DNA from 3 places in the Enterobacter sp. FW301-JW81 genome. Region 3 is predicted to be linked to each of the others. Evidence: riboswitches for the same ligand, from Rfam matches in the RefSeq annotation. Region 3 holds a riboswitch; each other region holds the start of a gene.
The links. A riboswitch is a leader RNA that binds a small molecule or an ion and turns the genes downstream of it on or off. The one in region 3 is predicted to bind thiamine pyrophosphate.
Positions count from the first base shown of each region.

Region 1 (3,260 bases), on a different contig from region 3:
ATGGAATCCTCCCGGCGGATAGCGACGATAATGCACGGTGCAATCTGAGGATAGTAGCGCTCGCGGCAGTGGCTGCAGAGCATCGCCCACTCGGTTTTGCTCCGGTGCATGGTATGACCGCAGTAGCCGCAGTATTTATGCGAGCGGTAAAACTCCGCCAGCTGCACGCCGCGCCCCGCCAGCTGGAACAGACCCACGTCCAGATCCAGTACCTGACGAACCGATCCCATATCCTGACGGCGAGGCTGTTGGATCAACCACACAGCTTCCCCCTGCCATTCGCCGATCTTCAGCGCAGGCTGCCCCACTAGATCGAACACCTCTGCTGCGCCATAAGGGATCTCTCCGCCAGGAAGCCATAATTTTTGTTCGTGACTGACGATCCACCAACCCAGATCTGATTTTTCAATAATACGATCCATATCTATTGCACTACCTTCGCTTCACTGACATGTTGTTAGCATTGTGGTTACATTTTGGATAAGCAGATTCAATCCTAAACCTTGCGGAGTCGACCATGTTAAACCAGCTGGAAAGCCTGACTGAGCGCGTTAGAGGAAGTAACAAACTGGTGGATCGCTGGCTACACGTGCGCAAGCATCTACTCGTGGCTTATTACAATCTGGTCGGTATTAAGCCTGGCAAAGAATCGTTTATGCGACTGAATGAAAAATCGCTGGATGATTTTTGTCAGGGCCTGGTCGACTATCTGTCCGACGGCCATTTCAATATTTATGAACGCATTATCCGCGAAATGGAAGGGACAACGCCGTATTTAGCGGCCAGCAAACTCTATCCGCTGCTGGAAGCCAACACCCAGCAGATTATGGACTACTACGATTCCACGCTTGAGAACGCCATCGATCACGACAACTATCTTGAGTTCCAGCGGGCGCTTTCCGACCTTGGCGAAGCGCTGGAAGAGCGATTCACGCTGGAAGATAAGTTGATCGCCCTCGCTCTGGATAACGGCCTGGATGTCAGCCACGAAGATAACATCGCGCGCCCTGCTTGAGTTATTAATCGTTAACGAGTAATTTACAACCATTCGCCCCTCTCACGAGGGGGATTTTTCTTGTCGGAGTGCCCAGTGTGAAAGCACGGGCTGAGACCGTTAATTCGGGATCCGCGGAACCTGATCAGGCTAATACCTGCGAAGGGAACAAGAGTCACACTGCTGTTGTATCGCCCCCGGGCGATCCTCTCTTGCTTCATCCGTCGTCTGACAAGCCATGTCCTTCACTTTTGGAATGAGCTATGTCTACTGCAAAACTGACCCGCCGCGAACAGCGCGCACAGGCCCAACGCTTCATTGATACCCTGGAAGGCACCGCTTTCCCGAGCTCTAAACGCATCTACATTTCCGGCTCGCAGGCCGATATCCGCGTCCCGATGCGTGAAATCCAGCTTAGCCCGACGCTTATCGGCGGCAGCAAAGATAACCCGCAGTTTGAAGACAACGAAGCCGTACCGGTGTATGACACCTCCGGCCCGTACGGCGATCCCTCTGTGACTATCAACGTTCAGCAGGGTCTGGCGAAGCTGCGCCAGCCGTGGATTGACGCGCGTAACGACTGTGAAGAACTGAGCGTACGTAGCTCTGCGTATACCAAAGAACGCCTGGCCGACGATGGTCTGGACGAGCTGCGCTTCGCCGGGCTGCTGACGCCGAAACGCGCCAGAGCGGGCAAACGCGTGACCCAGCTGCACTATGCGCGTCAGGGGATCGTCACGCCGGAGATGGAGTTCATCGCCATCCGCGAAAATATGGGCCGTGAGCGCATCCGCAGTGAAATACTGCGCCACCAGCATCCGGGCGAGGGCTATGGCGCTCGCCTGCCGGAGAACATCACGCCGGAGTATGTGCGTGAAGAAGTGGCCGCCGGCCGCGCGATTATCCCCGCCAACATCAACCACCCGGAATCCGAGCCGATGATTATCGGCCGCAACTTCCTGGTGAAGGTCAACGCTAACATCGGCAACTCGGCCGTGACCTCCTCCATCGAAGAAGAGGTGGAAAAGCTGGTCTGGTCAACGCGCTGGGGCGCGGACACGGTGATGGACCTCTCCACTGGCCGCTATATTCACGAAACCCGCGAGTGGATCCTGCGTAACAGCCCGGTACCGATTGGCACCGTCCCGATTTATCAGGCGCTGGAAAAGGTCAACGGTATTGCCGAAGACCTCACCTGGGAAGCCTTCCGCGACACGCTGCTGGAGCAGGCTGAACAGGGCGTAGACTACTTCACCATTCACGCGGGCGTGCTGCTGCGCTACGTGCCGATGACGGCGAAGCGTCTGACCGGTATTGTCTCGCGCGGCGGCTCCATCATGGCGAAGTGGTGCCTCTCCCATCACCAGGAAAACTTCCTCTACGAACATTTCCGCGAGATTTGCGAAATCTGTGCCGCGTACGATGTCTCTCTGTCGCTGGGCGATGGTCTGCGTCCGGGCTCCATTCGCGATGCCAACGATGAGGCGCAGTTTGCCGAGCTGCACACGCTGGGTGAGCTGACCAAAATCGCCTGGGAGTATGACGTGCAGGTGATGATTGAAGGCCCGGGACACGTGCCGATGCAGATGATCCGCCGCAACATGACGGAAGAGCTGGAGCACTGCCACGAAGCGCCGTTCTATACCCTGGGGCCGCTGACCACCGATATTGCGCCAGGCTATGACCACTTCACGTCCGGGATTGGTGCGGCGATGATCGGCTGGTTCGGCTGTGCCATGCTCTGCTACGTGACGCCGAAAGAGCACCTCGGCCTGCCAAACAAAGAGGATGTAAAGCAGGGGCTGATTACCTACAAAATTGCCGCCCATGCCGCCGATCTGGCGAAAGGCCATCCGGGCGCGCAAATCCGCGATAACGCCATGTCGAAGGCGCGTTTTGAATTCCGCTGGGAAGACCAGTTCAACCTGGCGCTGGACCCGTTCACCGCCCGCGCCTATCACGATGAGACCCTGCCGCAGGAATCGGGCAAAGTCGCACACTTCTGCTCCATGTGCGGGCCAAAATTCTGCTCGATGAAAATCAGCCAGGAGGTGCGCGACTACGCCGCCGCGCAAACCATTGAAGTGGGGATGGCGGACATGTCTGAAACCTTCCGCGCCAAAGGCGGCGAAATCTACCTCAAAAAAGAGGAGGCGTAATGTACCAGCCCGATTTCCCGCCCGTTCCCTACCGTTTAGGACTCTATCCGGTGGTGGACAGCGTAGCGTGGATCGAACGCCTGCTGGAGGCTGGCGTTCGCACAATC
Region 1 covers NZ_JBYTBA010000006.1:7,324-10,583, forward strand. Annotated here, with positions in the region: gene nudC (NAD(+) diphosphatase) at 1-422, opposite strand, end outside; gene AC3WOK_RS17965 (Rsd/AlgQ family anti-sigma factor) at 518-1,015, shown strand; TPP riboswitch at 1,070-1,179, shown strand; gene thiC (phosphomethylpyrimidine synthase ThiC) at 1,258-3,153, shown strand; gene thiE (thiamine phosphate synthase) at 3,153-3,260, shown strand, end outside.
Region 1: another riboswitch for thiamine pyrophosphate. It lies ahead of thiC (phosphomethylpyrimidine synthase ThiC); the one in region 3 lies ahead of thiM (hydroxyethylthiazole kinase).

Region 2 (3,260 bases), on a different contig from region 3:
GACGCTGGATATTGAGCTGTCCCAGCAGGACAAGTGGCTTCCCTGGCTGCTGGGCTATGTGCCGTCAATGATTTTGCCCGGCGAGTGGGAGTCGATGAACAATTTTGCCAGCCTGCCGGTTGGCACCGGCCCCTACTCCGTCTCCCGTAATAACAACAGCCAGCTGAAAATCCGCGCGTTCGACGACTATTTTGGCTATCGGGCGCTGATCGACGAAGTGAACGTGTGGGTATTGCCGGATCTGAATGAAGAGCTGAGTGCAGGCCTGACGCTGGAAGGCCCTACCACGGGAGAAAAAGCCGTGGAGAGTCGCCTGGAGGAGGGATGCTACTATCTTCTGTTTGATGGCCGCACCCATCACGGGGCAAACCATGAGGTACGTAAGTGGATCAGCCACGTTTTATCCCCCTCCAATCTCATCTACCATGCGGAAGAGCAGTACCAGACCTACTGGTTCCCGGCGTACGGCCTGCTTCCGCGCTGGCACCACGCCCGCCCGGCGCACTGCGATAAACCCGCAGGGCTGGAGTCCATCACCCTGACCTACTACCGCGAACACGTGGAGCATCGTTTTATCGCCAGGATCATGACCAGACTGCTGGCAGCGCAGGGGGTCAGGCTGGAGATCCGGGAAGTAGACTATGACGAATGGCATCAGGGGGAACTGACCAGCGATATCTGGCTGAACAGCGCCAACTTCACCCTGCCGCTAGATTTTTCATTATTCTCACACCTGTATGAGGTCCCGCTGATCCAGCACTGCATCCACCGCGACTGGCAGCAGGATGCAGCCCTGTGGCGTGCGGGCGAAATGAATCTTGCCGTATGGTGCCAGCAGCTGCTGTCTGAACAGGCGATCGTCCCCTTGATACACCACTGGCTGATGATCCAGGGACAGCGCAGTATGCGCGGTTTGCGGATGAACACCCTGGGCTGGTTTGATTTCAAATCGGCCTGGTTTGCGCCGCCGGAACCATAACGCTTTCGTAATATTCACCAAATCATTACAATAGCGCCGTTCTCAACGGGGTGCTGCATCACAGATGTGCGCTGAGATAATACCCGTCGAACCTGATCCGGATAACGCCGGCGAAGGGATTTGAGGCTGTCGCTCAAAATCCTTTGCCACTCAACTTTGAGGTGCAAAGTGTTAAAAAAAGCTCTTCCCCTGCTGGCGCTGTTTGCGCTGCCTGCTTTTGCTAAGCCCGTTCTGACGGTCTACACCTACGACTCTTTTTCTGCCGACTGGGGCCCTGGCCCGGTCGTCAAAAAAGCCTTTGAAGCTGACTGTAACTGCGAACTGAAGTTCGTGGCGCTGGAAGATGGCGTCTCGCTGCTCAACCGTCTGCGCATGGAAGGTAAAAACAGTAAAGCCGATGTGGTGCTCGGCCTGGACAACAACCTGCTGGACGCCGCCTCGCAAACCAAACTGTTTGCCAAAAGCGGCGTAGCGGCAGAGGCCGTTAACGTGCCTGGCGGCTGGAAAAACGACACCTTTGTGCCGTTCGACTACGGCTACTTTGCTTTTGTTTACGACAAAAACAAGCTGAAAAACCCGCCGAAAAGCCTGAAAGAGCTGGTAGAAAGCGACCAGAAATGGCGCGTCATTTATGAAGATCCACGCACCAGTACGCCGGGCCTGGGCCTGCTGCTGTGGATGCAGAAGGTCTACGGGGATAAAGCGCCCGAAGCGTGGCAGAAGCTGGCCGCCAAAACCGTGACGGTGACCAAAGGGTGGAGTGAAGCCTATGGCCTGTTCCTGAAAGGCGAAAGCGACCTGGTATTGAGCTACACCACCTCTCCGGCCTATCACATTATCGCCGAGAAGAAAGACAACTACGCGGCTGCTGATTTTGCTGAAGGGCATTATCTGCAGGTGGAAGTGGCCGCGCGCACCGTCGCCAGCAAACAGCCGGAACTCGCAGAAAAGTTCCTGAAATTTATGGTTTCGCCCGCGTTCCAGAACGCCATCCCGGCAGGTAACTGGATGTATCCCGTCACGAACGTTGCGCTGCCAGCAGGTTTCGAGCAGCTAACCAAACCAAAAACCTCGCTGGAATTTACGCCGCAGCAGGTCGCCGCGCAGCGTGCAGCATGGGTAAGTGAATGGCAACGCGCCGTCAGCCGCTGATTCCCGGCTGGTTACTGCCCGGGCTGCTCGCCGCCATAGTGATGGTGGCGGTCAGCCTGGGGGCCTTTCTTGCGTTGTGGTTTAACGCGCCAGAGAGTGACCTGCCCGCACTCTGGCACGACAGCTATCTCTGGCACGTCATTCGTTTCTCCTTCTGGCAGGCGTTTCTTTCTGCCCTGCTGTCGGTGATCCCGGCTATTTTTCTTGCACGCGCGCTCTATCGCAGGCGTTTCCCCGGCAGGCAGGCGCTGCTGCGCCTGTGCGCCATGACGCTGATCCTGCCCGTGCTGGTGGCGGTATTTGGCATTCTGAGCGTTTACGGTCGCCAGGGCTGGCTGGCTTCCCTGTGGAGCCTGCTTGGTCTTGAATGGACATTCTCCCCCTACGGGCTAAAGGGCATTCTGCTGGCGCACGTGTTTTTCAATATGCCGATGGCGACGCGCCTCTTTTTGCAGGCGCTGGAGAACATTCCCGGCGAACAGCGTCAGATTGCCGCCCAGCTTGGGATGCGCGGCGCGTCATTCTTCCGCTTTGTCGAATGGCCGTGGCTGCGTCGCCAGCTCCCCCCCGTTGCGGCCTTAATATTCATGCTCTGCTTTGCCAGCTTCGCCACCGTACTTTCACTCGGCGGCGGACCGCAGGCGACGACCATTGAGCTGGCGATTTACCAGGCGCTGAGTTACGACTACGATCCCGGCCGCGCCGCGCTGCTGGCGATGGTGCAGATGGGGTGCTGTCTTGCGCTGGTGCTGCTGAGCCAGCGCCTGAGTAAAGCCATTCCCCCTGGCAGCAATCAAATAACCGGCTGGCGCGATCCGCAGGACAGCCTGCACAGCCGCGTCATCGATTTTATACTGATCGCACTGGCGCTCCTGCTGCTGCTGCCGCCACTGATGGCCGTTATCGTTGACGGTCTTAATCTCAATCTCCTGTCCGTCCTGCAACAGCCTATCCTCTGGCAGGCTACCGGGACCTCGCTTCGTATTGCACTGGCCGCAGGGCTGCTGTGCGTCACGCTGACCATGATGCTGCTGTGGAGCAGCCGCGAACTCCATGCCCGACAGACGCAAAAAGCCGGACACGCGCTGGAGCTGACAGGCATGCTGATTCTCGCCATGCCGGGGATCGT
Region 2 covers NZ_JBYTBA010000004.1:147,471-150,730, forward strand. Annotated here, with positions in the region: gene sgrR (HTH-type transcriptional regulator SgrR) at 1-979, shown strand, start outside; TPP riboswitch at 1,016-1,116, shown strand; gene thiB (thiamine ABC transporter substrate binding subunit) at 1,148-2,131, shown strand; gene thiP (thiamine/thiamine pyrophosphate ABC transporter permease ThiP) at 2,107-3,260, shown strand, end outside.
Region 2: another riboswitch for thiamine pyrophosphate. It lies ahead of thiB (thiamine ABC transporter substrate binding subunit); the one in region 3 lies ahead of thiM (hydroxyethylthiazole kinase).

Region 3 (3,260 bases):
TGATTAATATATCTTGCTTACTGTCGGTGATACTTTGACCTGCTTTGTTGTCGTCAATTTTCTGATTCAGAGTCGTAATAAATTGTGTATTGGCATCAACCCCAGCTTGAGCTGCATCAGCTTTATTCACAGCCGTGTTAGCTGTATCTTGTGCGTTATTAATGGCAATATTTGCTTTAGCAATATCGCCTTGCAGGTTGTAGATTTGCCCGTCTTGCTGAACGTTGCTAGCCTTGATGTTATCAAGGTTATATGCGGTGTTGTCAGTCCCCTGAATCTGAATGAAAGTACCCGGGTTGTTAACGTTATCGTTAAGGTTTACGTTTACATCAGCAGCATTAGCCATACTAGCAAACACATTACCCATTACAAAAACAGCAATAACTGATTTATTTAAAGACTTCATTTATAAACTCTCATCATCAATGTAAGCAAAAAAATTAAAGTAAATGCGCTATCCTGGCGCAAGGGTATAACTTATTGTTATATCTCGATAATCTCGATATTTTGGTTTAATAACTTATTTCGTAACGTGTAGTAACTATCTATGAATGTGTAGTTTTAATTGTTGATCTAAATCAAGGGTGGCACCGGTGGCTCATTTGGCTAGTTGGGAAGGAAATGATATTTTCTCAATAAATACAGGTGTATAGCTTTTTATGAGAATGAGGTGTGAAAAAAAACATAAAACACCATTATATAAAGTATTCTTAAGTGTTTTAGCGGGAAATGATGCTAAATCTCTAAAACAGTTAATGTAAATTTATGGATTTTTCTAAATTCTTTTTTATCGAATTCTTCTTATGTTTTGAGTGAAGGTCATATTGAGCCTGGCAGTCTTTCGGTTGTTGCTTGTAAAAAATATTTATATTGAAAATTTAGTAAAAATGTATCTCGCTTGAATTGCTATGGCTGAGTAATAAAGATGTTACAGGCAATGATAATTAAATATCGTAAATATAAATGTAAACATTAACTTAAGATGATAAAGAGGAACCGGGAAAGGTATATAGGCTAACGGTGAAATCTTATAAGTGAATCATCCGCTCTGTGCACGCTAAGCAGCGTACAAGTGGGTGAGCAACTTCCTGTGAGTCTTTACGTGATTAAGATATCCTCAATGTGATCACTGCTGTGATAAATCGAAAAATCTTGCACCCTACCAGCGGCCCCGGTTACACTAAACGTTCACATATAGATAATGTGTAAACGATTGTTTTAAAAGTATTTTGACTCGGGGTGCCCTTCCACGTGAAGGCTGAGAAATACCCGTATTACCTGATCTGGATAATGCCAGCGTAGGGAAGTCAGATGCCTTCCCGGTCATCGCTTCTTCACGCAAGGCAGGAGCGAAACCATGCAGCCTGACCTGCTCGATTTACACGTTTTACACCACTTCCGAACCCGTTCTCCGCTTACCCATTGTATGACCAACGATGTCGTGCAGACCTTTACGGCCAACGTTTTGCTGGCGCTTGGCGCATCCCCCGCGATGGTGATTGAGGCCGAAGAGGCCGAACAGTTTGCCGGGATTGCCGATGCGCTGCTGATTAACGTTGGCACGCTGACGTCGCCGCGCGCCCAGTCGATGCGCCGGGCGATTGAGGGCGCGGTGGCGGCAGGAAAACCCTGGACGCTGGACCCGGTTGCCGTGGGCGCCCTGGCGTTCCGCACCCGTTTTTGCCATCAAATTCTCGCCCTGAAGCCGGCGGCCATTCGCGGCAATGCCTCCGAAATTCTGGCCCTTGCCGGCATGAGCGCGGGCGGGCGCGGCGTTGATACCACCGACACCGCCGCCAGCGCGGTGCCTGCTGCCGAGGCGCTGGCCCGCCAGATTAATGCCATTGTGGTTGTCACCGGTGAGGTGGATTACATCACGGACGGACAGCGAACCCGCACGGTCACGGGCGGTGACCCGCTGATGACGCGCGTGGTGGGTACCGGGTGCGCGCTCTCTGCCGTTGTGGCGGCGAGCTGCTCGCTGCCGGGCGATCGGCTGGATAACGTTACCGCCGCCTGCGGATGGATGAAGCGGGCCGGAACGGTCGCCGTTGCGCAGTCTGGTGGCCCGGGCAGTTTTGCCAGCGCGTTCCTGGATGCGCTCTACACGCTGGAGGAGCAGGCATGAAGCGAATTAACGCACTGACCATCGCCGGCACCGATCCCAGCGGCGGCGCCGGCATTCAGGCCGACCTGAAAACGTTCTCCGCGCTCGGCGCGTACGGCTGCTCGGTCATTACCGCGCTGGTGGCGCAAAACACGCGAGGCGTGCAGTCGGTCTACCGTATCGAGCCTGATTTTGTCGCCGCGCAGCTGGATTCGGTGTTCAGCGACGTGCGCATCGATACCACCAAAATCGGCATGCTGGCCGAGACGGATATTGTTGAAGCGGTGGCGGAACGGCTTCAACGCTATCAGGTGCAAAACGTGGTGCTGGATACCGTCATGCTAGCAAAAAGCGGTGACCCGCTGCTCTCCGCTTCCGCCGTTGAGACGCTACGCAAAAAGCTGCTGCCGCAGGTGGCGCTTATTACGCCAAATCTGCCCGAAGCCGCCGCGCTGTTAGGTGCGCCGCACGCGCAAACTGAACGCGAGATGAAAGAGCAGGGGAATGCGCTGCTGGCAATGGGCTGCGGGGCGGTGCTGATGAAGGGCGGGCATCTGGATGACGCGGAAAGCCCGGACTGGCTCTTCACCCCCGATGGCGAGCTGCGCTTCACCGCGCCTCGCGTGCAGACCAAAAATACCCACGGCACCGGGTGCACGCTCTCTGCCGCGCTGGCGGCGCTGCGCCCACGGCATGAAAGCTGGGCCGATACGGTGCAGGAAGCGAAAGCCTGGCTCTCGGCGGCGCTGGCAAAAGCGGATAGTCTGGAGGTCGGTCACGGTATTGGGCCGGTTCACCATTTTCATGCATGGTGGTAGGCCTTATACTGGCAGGACACACCACGCCTGAGAAAAACAGAGATGGAACAAGCGCATACCCGGTTAATCGCTCAACTGAATGAACGGATCGCCGCGCCCGACAACACGCCGCTGTACCTGAAGTTTGCCGAAACGGTAAAAAACGCGGTGCGCAGCGGGGTGCTGGCGCACGGGAATATTTTGCCCGGCGAGCGCGATCTGAGTCAGTTAACCGGCGTGTCGCGCATCACCGTGCGTAAAGCGATGCAGGCGCTTGAGGAAGAGGGCGTGGTGACCCGCGCCCGCGGCTATGGAACGCAAATTAACAACATCTTTGAATACTCGCTCAAAGAGGC
Region 3 covers NZ_JBYTBA010000002.1:442,526-445,785, forward strand. Annotated here, with positions in the region: gene AC3WOK_RS08995 (YadA C-terminal domain-containing protein) at 1-406, opposite strand, end outside; TPP riboswitch at 1,226-1,322, shown strand; gene thiM (hydroxyethylthiazole kinase) at 1,358-2,128, shown strand; gene thiD (bifunctional hydroxymethylpyrimidine kinase/phosphomethylpyrimidine kinase) at 2,125-2,925, shown strand; gene AC3WOK_RS09010 (GntR family transcriptional regulator) at 2,968-3,260, shown strand, end outside.